Regions from separate parts of the Paenibacillus sp. FSL R5-192 genome, predicted to be linked through region 2. Evidence: a T-box and tRNA genes for the amino acid it is inferred to sense, from the RefSeq annotation. Region 2 holds a T-box; the other holds one or more tRNA genes.

Region 1 (8,086 bases), on a different contig from region 2:
TACCCCTTTTTCTTCATATTTGCGAGCCTCGTTGAAGGCTTTGTTGTTCAGTGAGGGAATAGGAACCAGCTTGGTCACATTTACGCCAGTTGCAATCTCGAGTGCTTTGGCATATGCGACAACATGCACGCCGCCACGTACCAGCAGGAAACCAACCACTTCCCGGGCTGCCGGGTGATCCGTCATCTCATATACTTTCATCTTATGGGTACGAGCGCCACATTCTAGGAAGAAGTTATGCAGCAGGTCCTCGACCAGGTTACCACTGTTGAAGACGTTTGCTCCCGTCCATGGATTACCCATAGAGTCAAAAGGCATTGCGCCTTGTGCACCTGCCAGGTAGTGATACGACAGACGAGCATCTTTCACGGAACCTAGCGGTGTATCGTCCGGTTCTTTGTACTCGGTTGAACCTCGGAGGCACTTGTTAATGCCATGAGACACGAGCTCAACATGACCCAATTCTTCGGCCGTAATGCTCATGACGAGGTCATAGAAGGGCTTCAGCTTTTCTTTGGATCGAAAATTAAACGATTGATAGAGGTAGTTGTTCAACGTTGACATTTCTCCGAATTTGCCGCCGAGTAATTCTTGTATAGCTGCCGCAGCATTCGGATCTGGCTTCTCGACATTGGGAATCTCAATCAGGATTTCATCCAAGCGTTTGAACATTCGGGTGTAACCTCCTCATATTGGTATTGCAGATCGTGTAGGGTTTCAGATCGTGGAGTCACTCTGTCATGGCCTATTACACGTCTATTGGGTTTTTTAAACAAAAAATCAACCAAATGGGACTTAATCATCGCATAACGCATGCCCCTACTCTTCTCCCATTTGTTATTTCCAATACGGTCAAATTTATGTATAATCAAACATTCAAACGAGTCTTCACGTACAAGAGAAGAGAGTCATGAATCCATAAAGGAGTAAGAGATGAACAAGCGTTGGATACAAATAGTTGGGATTGTGATGTTTCTAATGATTCAGATGTACATAAGCAGCGAGCCTGCCACAGCATATGTCGTTACGAATGAGGTTCAGGTGGATGAACAAACGAGGCAAAGGCTTGAAAAGAAATACGGGTTGGAACGTCCTGAGGAGCCGAAGACATAACAACACTTTTTCTCGGGTGACTGGGGGATAAGTTTCCGGACAGAGCCTCCTGATTCGTTTGACCGACTTGTTCATGTGGTTCCTTTTTCCCTACGGCCACTGGCCTGGATCTTTCGTTTATTCGTGTAAAATGAAACCCGGACGGGCAATATAACAGAAACATATTGTCCCAAGGAGTGAGTGAAATGAGAATGCTCATCGTTACCGTCATGTCGGTAGTCCTGAGTTTAGCCGGAATTACATCAGGCACAGGCGCCGCCATCCCTGATTATGCGAAGTGGGGAATTATTGCGGTCAAAGAAACACAGACCAAGTATAATGTGGATATTTTGGACTATAAGCATATCGGTCGCACCTCTCTAACAGCGGATCAATCACGGGAACAGTTCAAGCTGTGGGTTCGTGCGAAAGACGGCAAGCAATTCGCAGTCTATGTAAATGTTGATTTTAATCCATCTACACAGCAGTTGAAGAAAGTACAATTTTCCGAATCGGATCGACACTGATCCGTTATGAACCAGACTGCCTTAATCATTAAGGTGAAAGTCTGGTTTTTTTTATTTTACAAAATCCTTTTTTTACTATTGAATAAAGAACTTATGTTCGCATATAATATGAAATACAAACAAACGTTCTTATCGGAGGGATGATTATGCTAGGGAAATATATTGGCCAGATGGTGGAGCTTGTCTACATGGATCGTGCAGGGCAGATTACGCAGCGACAGATTCGAATTAACAGTGTACGTGGTGGGATGATTAGAGCATCAGCGGGAAAAGAAGGCTCACCCCGAACATTTCTGGAGCAAGGTATTCTGGCATGGCGTCCTGTTACCGATCTGAATGGGGAGGTAAAGTATGCTGAACGACTTTGAACGCAAGATTTTGCGTATTATGGTGAACTATGCAGGACAACGGCGCAGGCTGCCGCGTATGGATGAACTGGAGAACAAGACGGGACGAAGCAGAGCATACATTCATGAGTCACTGCAGGAGCTGGAACGAACCGGGCACATCGCGTGGGAGAATCGGTCTACTCTCGAAGGGATACAGATTTTGCAGGCATGGGAACAGGTACAACAGCCGATTCGCAAAAGCCAACCTTCCGGTGATTCCGTAAAATATTTTACGGACTACTAATCATAATAAGAAAACGCCAACCCGGGTAACCGGATCGGCGCTTATTGTGTCACATGTACGACATGTGCATCTATTTTAGAAATGGGGGAGTTGGTCCAGGTTGTTGGTTGGGTCACCGTCGGCATCGCCGCGAATGTACATTTCGCCATCCTTGCCTTTAAATACATTCACACCGGCAATAGCGCCAGCTTTTACTTCTGCAAGTGCCTGCTGATAATCCAGTACGCGTCCTGCTGAAGTCTGAAAAGCTGTCAGGTCACCGTCACCATTTTTCTGTACTGCTGTGAAACTCTCGCGTGTCGTTTGATCCATGATGTCACACTCTCCTTATATGACGAGATAGGAATCTGCTTACCTGATTAGCCTATCCGAAATCATCGGAAGTATGCACCATATGCTGATGAGACCTTCCAACGACGAGGTTTTACAAGCTCTTTCTCATACGAACATGCAGAATATCTGCATCATAAAAAGGTTCTTCCGAAATCACTTCATAACCCAGTTTTTCATAGAATTTCTGTGCCTGACATTGCGCATCCAGTACAGAATAGGATAAGCCGAGTTCACGTGCCAGCTCCTCCATCGCGAGCAGAAGCACACGTCCATAACCAAATGAACGATGAGATTCAAGCACTGCGATCCGCTGCATTTTGGCCGTATCCTTGCTGTAATAGATCAGACGTCCTGTGGCTACAGCTTGGCCATCCGTACTTAACAATACATGATGCACATCCGGACTGATGACATCATATTGATCAATCTCAATCTCGGCAGGCACCTGTTGCTCGATCACAAAAACGTGATGGCGAATTCCCAGGGCTTGCTCCAGTTGTTCTTCTGTCGATACATAACTAATCTCAGCTGCCAATTCCATTCCTTCTTTCTGCTCTTGCGCGACATATCAGACTGAATTATACAAAAAAATGTTTTTCCTGTATAGTGAAGTCTGACACATATTGGGAGAGGAGGGGGTAGTGATGGGCATGACAGGCATCATGGTAATTACATTGCTAATGTCGGCGGGAATGATTACTCTGTTGTATTACGTTACGAAGAAAGCATACTCACGCAAGTGGGATGAAGATGAGTAATTCACCTGTTAACCTTCATGGCAAGACTTCACTGCTTCCTCGCGGAGAATACACATCTTGAATTACAGATTTGGAGTATACGTCCAGCCAAACGGGCAGAGATTCACCATTTTCATTGGGCTGTTGTAATTGTTGGAATTGAACTGTATGTTCATCCCTCTCTAAGCCGCAACCAGTAACGGTTGTAATGAGAATCATAAGCCCAGCAAAGAGAAAGAAGCATTTGGCGAATGTATGTTTATTGGATTTTGACCGTTTTGTTATGTTTCTCATAGAGAATTCACCTCGCTATAGAAATGGTAATCTTTCCTTTATTGTGCACCATTTCGGGTGAATTATAACCAAATAAATCATTGACAATGAACACGGTTACTTGATATGATACTGTTACTTGATTGGGAAACAATTATATATCATGATCTGTTAGCTCAGTTAAATTTAGTAGTACGACCGTGATTGATACATCATAATTATTACAGGGCGATAGCTCAGCGGGAGAGCATTATCTTGACAGGGTAAGGGTCGTGGGTTCGATCCCCACTCGTCCTATATGAAAAATTAAAACAACTTCTTTTGAGAATTATATCTCAAGAGGAGTTGTTTTTTTTATATAATAATATGGCTACCTCCAATAATATGTGTAGGTGGTTTTTGTTGATAATAAATTTAATGGCACAGTTTCTCTTCCTCTTTTTAAACAAAACTTAAATAAAACATAAATTCAGCGTAAGGTTCGTCTTCTATACTTGGTCATGAGGTCAACATAGAACAGGAGAAGGAGAGAACTAATGAATTATTCAAGTCCATTTACATCAAAGTTAGCCAGAGTAGGGATCGCGGGTACACTGGCTTTAATACTGGCAACAAGCCCACTTGCCAACATGGGGGTTGTTGCCGCGGAAGCAGGCCCAGCATCTGTATCTACGAAGATATATAACACACAGAAAGACTCTTTAGAGCAGACCCCGATTCAATACCAGATTCAGGCTCGATTAAATGAGAAGGACATGACGATCCAGGGGAGCGAGAAGGTAACGTATCACAACACAAGCAAGGATACCCTCCAGCAGCTGGTCCTTCATACATATGCTGACGCAAACCTCTCCAAGTCTACACAGGCGAGCATGTACCAACAGCATAATGAAAAGATTAGTGAAGATCATCCGGAGAAGACAGCGGCGGACTTTCTGGGTGGCATCGATATTCAGGCTGTAAGCGCAGATAGCCAATCGTTGGATTTCCATAAGGAAAACCAGGCGTTGACCGTACAGTTGAAGAAGCCCGTACAACCAGGTGAATCGGTATCATTCCAACTGGAGTTTCAGTTGAATATACCCTATGGCTCACAGCGAGTTTCCTACTACAAGGACATGATCAATGGTGCACACTGGTTCCCGGTGATGTCTGTATACGACGAGGTTAAGCATCAATGGAACAAGGCACCGTATAGTCGAACATTTGAGAGCGATTATTACACCTCATCGGACTTTGAAGTTCAATTCAATGTTCCCGATGAGTATCAGGTAGCTATGCCGGGTACGATCACTACTCAAAACAGTACAGAACATGGTCGTAAAGTTGTTTCTGCTGTGGCCGAGAATACAAGGGAGTTTGTTTTCTTTGCAAGTCCTAATCTTCAAGTGGAACGCGCTACTCGTAACGGTCTGACGGTGGAATACTATTATTACAACGATGATCCATACAAGAAAAAGATAGTTGACCGGTACATTAATCAGGCATTCAAGGTCATCGATTTCTATAGTGAGAAATATGGCAAGTATCCCTATCCAGAGTTCCGAATTGTCGAGACGTATGTACAAGGCGTTGCCGTGGAGTATGCGAGGCTCATTCAGATGGGACAGATTCAAAATGGTGCGGTTCCAGAAGAAGACACAACATTTGTTCATGAAATAGCGCATCAGTGGTTCCATGCATTGATCGGTAATAATTCGGAGACAGAATCCTTCCTGGATGAAGGCTTTGCTGATTTCTCCATGGTGTATTTTGCCGAGAAACAGGGAGACAAGCTAAATGGATTCAGATCCATACAGTTTGATACTGCGCCCGTAGATATGGCGATTGCGTCAACAAACGATGAAGCTGGGGATTTGGCAAGTTTGGTATATTATCAGAAGGGGCGACAAGCGATCTATCAGCTTTACCGTTCCGTCGGTGAAGAGAAATTTGACGAGTTGATGAGGACATATTTCAAACGCTACGTGTACCAAAATGCAACGGTAGAGGGGCTGCTTCAAACCATTGAAGATGTGCTTGGTAAAGAAATACGTTCAGAAATGCAGATGGCCCTATATCAGCCTGATTTTGTCTTAAACCCGGAATACCAACTATCACAAGAAGAGACCGCCGCCTATGTGCATGATGTCTTACAAGTGCAATATCAGGCTGTCATGGGTATGGTTCCTAATCTGCCTTATGAAGTGATGAATCGATTGATGTACAAAGCCCTTCAAGGCGAGGAATTAACCATTGTGCTCAGCGATCAGGTAAGTAAGCTTGCAACTAAACAGCAGGAAGATATGGTTAATCAGTTGACCGGATTCCTTGATATGACTGGTGTGAAATACGACGTTATACGGGATCGCAAGGAACTGAAGCAAAAGATGAAAAAAGAGATCGGCAACAGCAACCTTATTGTCATTGGCAATGCCAAGTCAAACGGATTGGTGCAGGCTTTAAAACTTAACATTATTGATCGAACGAAACAGACGGGTTTTACTTGGAAAAATACCATGAATCAACCTCTCGCCGCGGGTGCATATGTTATCAAACATCCCTATAACCAGAATCGATTGATGCTTCATTATTTCTGGAATGACGATCATCTGAGTGATGTGGCATTTGAAGCTTTTAAGCTGAAAATACAGGAGTCTATCGGATTCGCTAACGACTTTTACCAGTACTATGTATTGGATAACCAAGGCAAGGAGAAATCCAATAAAAAAGTTGCGAATCCCATATCTTCACTTTTTGCAGAGTAATAAGGAGTTGGTTTTGCAGTTTTTTCGTTCAAACAGGTTAGCCAATTTGTATTGGTTAGCCTGTTTATGTTTTATATGAGAACCAGTCTTAGAATAATAGGCTGCAAGATGGGCATAATGCTTTAACACAAAGGCAACTTCATGAATATACTTATCGGGAGAAAACAATAGGAGGGATTAATATGAAGGATCAACATTATCCGGGCGTACCAATGAAAGGGACAGTTGCTGATTACAACTGTAAAGGAAATAAAGGAATGAACAATATGAAAGCGTATTCATATAATGCTAGAATTTGTCCTATCATTTGTATTACTCTGGAGCCCGCTGCGAATGAGGGTAATGTTGTTGATTTTTCAATCCTATTAAAGGACACTTCGGATGTTTTATATTCGCGACCGGTACATGGTAATACCCTGCTCACGAAGGAGTTGAGTTCCCATGTCTATGACTGAAAATATTGCTCAGGCAGCACTCGATGCAGCGATGAAGGCAAACAGGGCCGTTGCGCCTTATGATTATTGCGATGCAGAAACCAGACGGATGTACACGCCTCAATTTGATAAAAAAATGGACAATCCTATGTATACCGCTGCAATGGCGGGTCTTCAATCGATCTATTGGTTTCGGGCGATCAAGGTAAAGGGGCTTATCCCTGATGCAAAAGCAGATTATTATGCTACGTATTCTACCAACCATAATCACATCGGAGGAATTGGACTAGCCTACTCGAACAGCCCTACAGGGCCATGGACCAAACACGGACAGGTGTATCTCGATACTGTGGTTGGGAATTCGACGGAAACTCCATTTGTGATCTGGAACGATGAAGAACAATTGTTCTTTATGTATTATCAACAAAACGGACTGGGGATCAATCAATCAACGGCACTTGCGACCTCTGTAGACATGATCAACTGGACAAGAGTGGGTTTGATTTTGGACAAACCTCCCGGGTTCCCAGGTGATGGTCATACCGGATATTTCTCGTGTTTCAGAAATGGTGGCAAATGGATCGGTTTCTCAGTGATGGGCGGTGGGGACTTTGGTCGTAAATGTATCTGGCATTCACATGACGGACGTAGCTGGTTAGCTGATCCAAGACCATTAATGGGTGGGAATGATGCCACTTTAAGTGCAGGAGAAAACATTTCGAGACCCAATGCTGGTGTATTTATGTACAAAGGGAGCATGTGGTGGCTGGGTATGTTATCAGCTTATGCTTCCGGTGGGGTTACGACGGTAGCTCGGCCTGCCATTGCCAAGATCAGTGCAGACTTTCGTCAACTGCTGGACAAACCTACAGATATATATTTTCCGGCATTGGATTGGGAAACGACCAACATGCAGTCCTTGATGGTGTCCGTTATGGACGGTGTAGTGTACGTGTATTACAATACCGATCATAATATCGGTGTAGCCTATTCGGTGGGGGTGTAGAGATGGTTATACGTGATGCAGCGGGTCAGATTGTGCCCTTTGGAAAGGTTCACAAACAGCTTGTGGCTGATTTTCTTTACGGAACGTTACCGGATTGGGTGGAGGTGGTGGGCACCCCTACGTTTGAGCCTTTGCCCGACAGAGGGACCATTACTGTTACAACTCCGACAACGGCAGGAGCCACGGCAGAGTTAAAAATGAAACATCTGATTGACAGCTCGAAAGTAACAGCAATTGCAATCACTTTGGAAGCGCTACAATTAAACGGGAACATTGGAATCTCAGTTCAGGTTGGCATTAAATC
Region 2 (8,086 bases):
AAAGGGCTGCCCGCACATCCGCAATCAGGTACAGTGTGCCGGAGACCACCCCCAGATCTTCCGCTTCCGTCCGTGACTTCAATAGATCAAGTGCCTTTGCCCATTCGGGCTCGACGATGATTTCCAGTTCCTGCTTCGCAATGGCGGGACGTACCCGTTCGACAATCTGCAGCAATTCGGCTGCATCCATTTTGCGTCGGAAATCTGGCTCGGTCAGGATCAGCGTATCCACTAGTGGCAGTATATGCTGCAAATACGCTTCGTGATGCTTATTTGCCAACATACCCATCATCAAAATTAACTTGTTGTGCGGATAGACATCCATAATGCTCTTGGCCAGTGACTCTGCCCCTTCCGGATTATGTGCTCCATCGAGCACAATTCGGGGTTCATCGACGACTTTTTCGAATCTTCCTGCCCAGAAAGCATTCTCCAGTCCAAGTGCAATATCGTTGTCATCCAGCATAAATGCCATGTATTGTCTAAGCAATTCAAGCACCATAAGTGCGGCCGCTGCATTGTCACATTGATGTGAGCCCTGCATGCGTATGCGAACGTCCAGATCACGGAACGGGCCTGTAAAATGAAAAGATTGTCCGTTCTCATTGCTGTCCAGTCTATGATAAGAGAATTGATCTCCAGCCAAATACACGCTTGATTGAAGCTGCTGTGCTTTCTCCTGAATCACCTTCACAGCTTCGGGTTGAGTCGCGCAAGTCACAACGGGTACTCCCGGCTTGATAATACCTGCCTTTTCTCCAGCAATCTGCTCAATCGTATCTCCAAGCACATCCGTATGATCCATACCAATGTTGGTGATGACGGACACAACAGGTGCGACAATATTCGTTACGTCCATCCTTCCCCCTAGCCCCGTCTCCCATACCACAACGTCAGGGTAACACTCCTCTGCATAGTATAGAAGCGCCAGAGCCGTGGACACCTCAAACATCGTGGGTGATCCAAGCGGAGTGGAGGCCATTTCCATGACCAGTGGATGTAATCGGTTCGAGAGCTTAAGCAGGATTTCTTCAGGAATATCCTCACCGTTGTATTGAAAACGGTTTGTAAACTTGGTGATATAAGGCGACGTAAAGGTACCCACATCATATCCAGCCTGAAGAAGCACTGACGTCAAAAAAGCGCAAGTCGAACCTTTGCCGTTCGTTCCCGCGACATGAATAAATTTGAGACGTTGGTGTGGATTGCCTAACATGGACATCAGACTCTCGATTCGTTCCAATCCAGGTCGGATGCCAAAAGGAATAAGGCCATTGATCCAGTCCACGGCCTCGTTGTACGTAAGTAAAGGAGCTGCTGCATCTGTCCCGTCTAATTCCGTCATCTGATTCACCTTCGGTCCCGAGTTTGAGTGAAAAAAGCGGCCGGATGGCATAATGGCTCTCCATCCGACCCACATATATTAACCTTTAAGTTCCTTGATTCGTGCAATCACTTTATCCCGTTTATCGGAATAATCTGCTTGTTTGGCGCGCTCTTCCTCAATAACTTTGGCAGGAGCTTTGGCTACAAAGCCTTCGTTCGCCAGCTTTTTCTCTACACGGAGAACTTCGCCCTCAAGGTTCTCCAACTCTTTCTCCAAACGAGCCACTTCCTGCTCGATATCAATAAGACCTGCGAGCGGCAAGTATAGTTCTGCCCCCGTAATGATCGCAGTCATTGCCTTATCCGGTGAGTTTAAATCCAGCCCACTATCGAACTCGGACGTATTACAGAAACGTTTGATGTAGTGACTGTTACGCGCAATGATGCTGGACGTCTCAGCACTATTTGCTTTGACCATCAGCTCGATCTTTTTGCTCATCGGCACATTCACTTCTGCACGAATGTTTCGCACTGCACGAATGGTATCCATAAGCAGGTTCATCTCGGCAACAGCCTCTGGGTTCTCAAGAGCAGGATCATATACCGGCCAAGATGCCAACGTAATGGTCTCACCTTCATGCGGCAGATGCTGCCAGATCTCTTCGGAGATGTATGGCATAAACGGATGAATCAGGCGCATGGTCTGATCCAGCACATAAGCAAGCACGGATTGTGTTTTCTTCTTGGCAACCGGATCTTCCCCATAGAAGGACAGCTTAGCAAACTCAATGTACCAGTCACACAGGTCATCCCAGATAAAGTTATACAACACACGACCCGTTTCCCCAAATTCATACGCTTCGATTAGACGCGTAATATCGCGGGAAGTTTCGTTCAGACGGTGCAAAATCCAATAATCCGCTGTACCAAGCTCTCCGCTGATGTCACGTTCCTCATAGGTGAATCCTTCCAGATTCATCAATGCAAAGCGCGAAGCATTCCAGATCTTGTTGGCGAAATTACGAGCCTGCTCCACCCGTTCCCAACGGAAACGGAGATCCTGACCTGGCGTGCTGCTGGTTGAGATCATGTAACGCATTGCATCTGCGCCGTATTTCTCAATCACATCCAGCGGATCTACACCGTTGCCCAGTGATTTGGACATTTTGCGTCCATCTGCATCACGAACAAGACCATGCATCAGCACATCCTTGAACGGAATCTCATCGGTGAATTCCAGTGCAGTGAAAATCATACGTGCAACCCAGAAATATATGATGTCATACCCTGTCACAAGTACACTTGTCGGATAATAACGTTTCAGGTCTTCCGTATCTTCCGGCCAGCCTAGTGTGGAGAATGGCCATAAGCCGGAGCTAAACCAAGTATCGAGTACGTCTTCGTCCTGTCTGAGCTTGCGTCCAGCATACTCTGGCAGCGTTGTTGGATCTTCAGCAGATACGATGATTTCACCTGTTTCTTCATCATACCAAGCAGGTATACGATGTCCCCACCACAGTTGACGGGAAATACACCAGTCACGAACGTTTTCGATCCAGTTCAGATAGGTTTTCTCAAAACGATCTGGAACAAAATTAACCCCTTCGCCGCTCTGTTGTTTTTTAATCGCTCTCTCTGCAAGTGGCTTCATCTCAACGAACCACTGTGTAGACAGATACGGCTCAACAACAGCTCCAGTACGTTCACTGTGTCCAACCTGATGCGTGTGATCCTCAATGTTGATCAATACGCCCTGCTCTTTCAAGTCAGCAACAATCTGCTTGCGGCAGTCACTGCGGTCCAGTCCCTGATACTTGCCTGCCTCAGCATTCATTGTGCCGCTCTCATCCATTACCGTAATCTGAGGGAGATCATGACGAAGACCTACTTCAAAGTCATTTGGATCATGCGCAGGCGTGATTTTAACTGCACCACTTCCAAACTCTTTATCCACATAATCATCAGCGATAATTGGAATTTCGCGTCCAATGATAGGCAGTACAAGTACTTTACCAATCATATCTGCATAACGCTCATCCTTCGGATGAACAGCAACCGCGGTATCACCCAGCATCGTTTCAGGACGCGTTGTTGCCACTGTAACGTAGCCACTTCCGTCTTTGAGCGGGTACCGCAGATGGTACAGGTGACCCTGAACCTCTTTATATTCAACCTCAATGTCGGACAGAGCTGTCCGGTTCACCGGGTCCCAGTTAATGATGCGTTTGCCTCGGTAAATAAGGCCTTTTTCATACAGTTGAACAAATACTTTACGAACCGCTTGGGACAGACCTTCATCCAGCGTAAAACGTTCACGTGAGTAATCAAGCGACAATCCCATTTTGCCCCATTGCTGACGAATGGTAGTGGCATATTGATCTTTCCAATCCCATACTTTCTCCAGAAACTTCTCACGTCCCAGATCATAACGAGTCAGACCTTCTTCACGCAGCTTCTGCTCCACTTTGGTTTGAGTAGCAATACCTGCATGGTCGGAACCCGGAAGCCACAGTGCGTCATAACCTTGCATCCGTTTGGTGCGGATCAGAATATCCTGCAGTGTAAAATCGAGCGCATGCCCAATGTGCAGCATCCCGGTTACATTCGGGGGCGGAATTACAATCGTATACGGCTCTGCATCTTTACGTTGACCGGCTTTGAAATATCCACGCTCCATCCAGGTGGAGTACCATTTATCCTCTGCCGCCTTAGGATCGTAAGTGGTCGGCATTTCTGTTGCAGCAGATTTTTTTTCCTCAGACATGTGTCATTCCTCCGTTACTTCATCATCTTCGCCAAAAAAAACAAAAAAAACCTTTCATCCATCAAAGGACGAAAGGTTAGCTTTCGCGGTACCACCTTTGTTTCACGCCTACAGTAAGATAGACTTCACCCTTTGTACATGACGTGACACTTCAAGCAGATAACGGCTGCTACCGGCCCATCCTACCTCAGAAATAAATGACAATAGAGCTCATTCATCCCTTGTATTCAAACAGGCAACTCCCGGGCGACTTCGATCAGTTGGTTCCTGCGGAATCTCACAGCGTTGCAATTCCACTCTCTGAAAGGTCATACTGTCTACTACTCCCGTTCCACGTTGTTCTTCAAAAAACCTACACACATCATACCTTGCTCGTGCGCGATAGTCAACCTGACAACAGCGGATAAAGAGCGCTGGAATGCAGGTTTAGGACGAATCATGCAAAAACCCGCAATCCTCAAGGGGATCACGGGTCGTAACGAAGGCTTTAACTACGGATTAAGGGATGTACAATATCTGGCCTTCTTCCACAACCTGCTCAGATAATCGGTTATACAACTGAAGTTCCCTCGTGCTCAATTGATATCGATCTGCAATGGCATCCAGTGTATCTTCTCGCTGAACGATGCACAGTTTCACCTTGCGGAATGGGGTCTGGTCCACGATCGTTCCCAGGAACAGGTTCTTCCATTCCACATCATCAGCTGGATACGTTTCTTCCTGTACCACACCCGCAGGAACCTCATCGCCTCGCTCCACTTCAGCATCGCGTGCCGCTCTACCGGAAGATAACAAGGAAGAGATACCTACGCCCTCTTCTTGCCGTGGTGCGGATTCTTTTTTGCTGCCAAAAGCAACCTTCAGCTCCGGCTTGTCTTCCGTCTCAGCCACAGGTTCAGGAACAAATGCTTCGTTCTGTACAAACTCGTCTACCCCAGTCGCTTCAAAAGACGGCCGATCTTCCTCAGCGTTGCCTGGTTCGGACGAAGCAAATACACCTTGCCAGTTCTCCGCCTGTGATTCAACCGGGACATCGGCAACTGCCTGATTCTCCTGCTGAGGTACAGATCTCGCTGATTCGAAGTGCCATACCTCTGGTGCGTCCGGTACATCCGGTGCTGCCAACTCATTAGATGATTGAGCAGTAGGCTCTGTGACTGCTTGATCTGCACTTCTCGAGTTGGCAGGCAATGCATCCACGGAAGGCTCGGACCAACCCGAAGACTCATCTTCCAGAGGCAGCAGTGGTTCCGACTCAGGGTAAGAAGCTAACCGATCTGCGGTCTCAGCCATAAATGACGAGATCGGAGAAGGTTCGCTGTATTGCTCATGAGATGCCAATTCATCCCCATTCGCTGTCAGAGATACGGGATCTTCGTTTGCATCAGGTTGTCTGTTTTCGTTAGCGTACTCCGCGCTTTGCTCCTCAGATTGAATTGGCTCGGCCGATGACGAATCCGCATATTCTTGCTGCCATTCTTCGCTATTCCTTAATGTCTCTTCTCTTGTAGACAGGTCAGCGAATTCCGGAGCACCATAGGCAAGTTCTGCTGCATTCGCAAGTCTCTCTTCCTCACTCCGCTGGAGCAGGTACTCTTGTGCAAATGTGTTGGGATCGCTGCCTGCCTGTGCTGCTTCATCGGAACGGTTGGATTGCTGAGCATCAGGTGAATGAACAACTGTAAACTCATCTGCTGACCATACTTGTGGCTCTTCAACAGGAAAACCTTCGATACCTCGCAGCGACAATACACCTGTAATGTTCAGACTGCGATTGGATAACAGATCCACGTCAAAATTTTCGATCTCGATGGAAATATCCTCAATCGATCTGACCCGGTTCAGCGGCACTGTGATCTCCACGGGAATGAAATGTTTGAGCTCCTCTGAAGCCTCATTTTCTCCTCTGTACGCACCTGTAAGTAAAAGATGCCCTCTTAATGTGGCATGATCATCCTGCCCTATGACTTGAATGCGTGGGTATAGTTCAATCTCCTCCAATTCCTCAATCGCAGGAACTCCCTCAGACAAATGAACGCGCTCATAAATATCGAACCGCAAACCATAAGGTTGATTCAACAAAGGTGGCGTCCTCCTTTCGGCATATGTTCACCATGATCCTTCTCATGGGACTGATCCATGGTCCAAATCCTTCGTTACCCCATCTATATGCCTTGAATGAGGGGAGCATGCCACCTTTTGAAAAACCTTGCTATATATGTTCAACTCATGGTTATTTACACTGTCACTCCCATGACAGAACAACCTTCTGATCGCTGTTATCCCAGATTTTTTTCATTCCTTTTTACAAAGGGAAAATCCGGGGATAGCTTATGCTTCCGAAGCAGCTTTCTTTCAGAAAGCTTTTAGGCGAACGCTTTGCTTCTTCTGGTTGTTTCTGTCCTCTCTGTTTTCGTGTAACTATTAAAGTTCGCTCTATATCATTTATGAATACATCTTTTCACGCTTTGCCAATTGTGTGAAGTCGGATGGCCAAGGGTCGTTCACTTCAATCATCGCTCCGGTTAACGGATGACTAAACTTAAGCATCTCTCCGTGAAGTGCTTGTCGTCCAATGGCATCCGCTCTACCTCCATACAACGCATCACCAATAAGCGGATGTCCCGCGTAACTCAGGTGTACACGAATTTGGTGTGTGCGTCCTGTATCCAGCTTTAATCGTACAAGGGTTGCTCGTTCCCACACTTCGACGATCTCCACATGAGTAACAGCTTCCTGTCCACCTTCGGAGACACGTCTGCGCTGTTTGTGATGTCTATCCTTGCCAATCGGAGCATCAATTTTGTGGAGTTCAAGGGGGATATGTCCACCTGCAATGGCTACATAATGGCGGCCAATCTCTTTGCGACGCATCGCTTCATCCAGTTTGGCGAGGGCAAAAGCATTTTTGGCATACAGGACAGGTCCGGTTGTATCCTCATCCAGTCGATGAACATGGCGAACGCTCGCCTGGATTCCGTTCATTTCGTAATAAGAGGCAACCACATGATCCAGCGTGATGGCCTGATCGGCACGACTTCCATCTGGATGCAGTTTCATGCCTGCCGGTTTGTGCATAACCAGACAGAAATCGTCCTCATACAATACATCCACATCAGCCCAGCGTGGCTCAACATCGATTGGCTGGGACGCAAAAAGGGCCAGCCGAAGCCGGTCCCCTGCAAGTTGTATTCCTCGGTTTGCTTTCAGCTGACGGAGCAGTTTCTCCGGAAACTGAAGTTCAGACAATAGCCATTGCTCTGCAGCCATCGGTTTGTCCGAACTGCCTGTTACGGCTTTCCCTGGCATCAGCTCAAGCCATTCCCCGCGGCGTTTCCAACTTTTGATGGTCATAGCGATTGAAGAGCTTTACGATTCGCCTCAATCGTATCGTCAATATCCTGCTCTGTGTGCACACCAGAGACAAACATGCCTTCATATTGCGAAGGTGCAACACTTACACCTTGATCAATCATGGCCGCAAAATAACGACGGAATTGATCCAGATTGCTTTCTTTGGCAATATCATAATTGGTTACTGGAACGGCACTGAAGAATGGACAAACCATGGAACCCACACGGTTAATGGTTATCGCAATACCCGTCTCAGCTGCATTTTTCTCGAATCCGGCTTGCAAACGTGCAGACAATGTCTCCAGACGGTCATAGACCTCTGGTGTTAACAATTTGAGCGTGGTATATCCTGCTGCCATAGCCAACGGGTTCCCACTAAGTGTACCTGCCTGATAGATCGGTCCTGTTGGAGCAATCTGTTCCATCAGATCCCGACGACCACCATAAGCACCAACCGGGAGTCCGCCACCGATAACTTTACCCAGACAAGTCAGGTCAGGTGTAACCCCATATCGTCCCTGAGCACAGTTCAACCCTACGCGGAAACCGGTCATGACTTCGTCAAAAATAAGCAGGCTGCCATATTGGGTCGTCAAACTGCGCAGGCCTTCAAGGAAACCGGAAGCCGGAGGAACAACCCCC

Evidence for each region. The T-box of region 2 lies ahead of C161_RS25090 (valine--tRNA ligase). A T-box ahead of a tRNA ligase gene usually reads a tRNA of that ligase, here a tRNA-Val.
Region 1: it encodes a tRNA-Val, which carries the amino acid that the T-box ahead of C161_RS25090 (valine--tRNA ligase) is inferred to sense. The anticodon was not compared.

What each region holds. Positions count from the first base shown of each region.
Region 1 covers NZ_ASPR01000079.1:148,001-156,086, forward strand. Annotated here, with positions in the region: gene C161_RS30240 (manganese catalase family protein) at 1-672, opposite strand, end outside; gene C161_RS30245 (hypothetical protein) at 934-1,113, shown strand; gene C161_RS30250 (DUF3889 domain-containing protein) at 1,299-1,619, shown strand; gene C161_RS30255 (hypothetical protein) at 1,766-1,987, shown strand; gene C161_RS30260 (hypothetical protein) at 1,971-2,252, shown strand; gene C161_RS30265 (DUF3892 domain-containing protein) at 2,328-2,564, opposite strand; gene C161_RS30270 (GNAT family N-acetyltransferase) at 2,677-3,120, opposite strand; gene C161_RS33255 (hypothetical protein) at 3,361-3,522, shown strand; tRNA gene C161_RS30280 (tRNA-Val) at 3,821-3,892, shown strand; gene C161_RS30285 (M1 family metallopeptidase) at 4,132-6,342, shown strand; gene C161_RS30290 (hypothetical protein) at 6,525-6,797, shown strand; gene C161_RS30295 (hypothetical protein) at 6,784-7,782, shown strand; gene C161_RS30300 (hypothetical protein) at 7,785-8,086, shown strand, end outside.
Region 2 covers NZ_ASPR01000048.1:317,327-325,412, reverse strand. Annotated here, with positions in the region: gene C161_RS25095 (bifunctional folylpolyglutamate synthase/dihydrofolate synthase) at 1-1,345, opposite strand, end outside; gene C161_RS25090 (valine--tRNA ligase) at 1,424-4,090, opposite strand; T-box leader at 4,152-4,433, opposite strand; gene C161_RS25085 (LysM peptidoglycan-binding domain-containing protein) at 4,589-6,172, opposite strand; gene C161_RS25080 (RluA family pseudouridine synthase) at 6,536-7,444, opposite strand; gene hemL (glutamate-1-semialdehyde 2,1-aminomutase) at 7,441-8,086, opposite strand, start outside.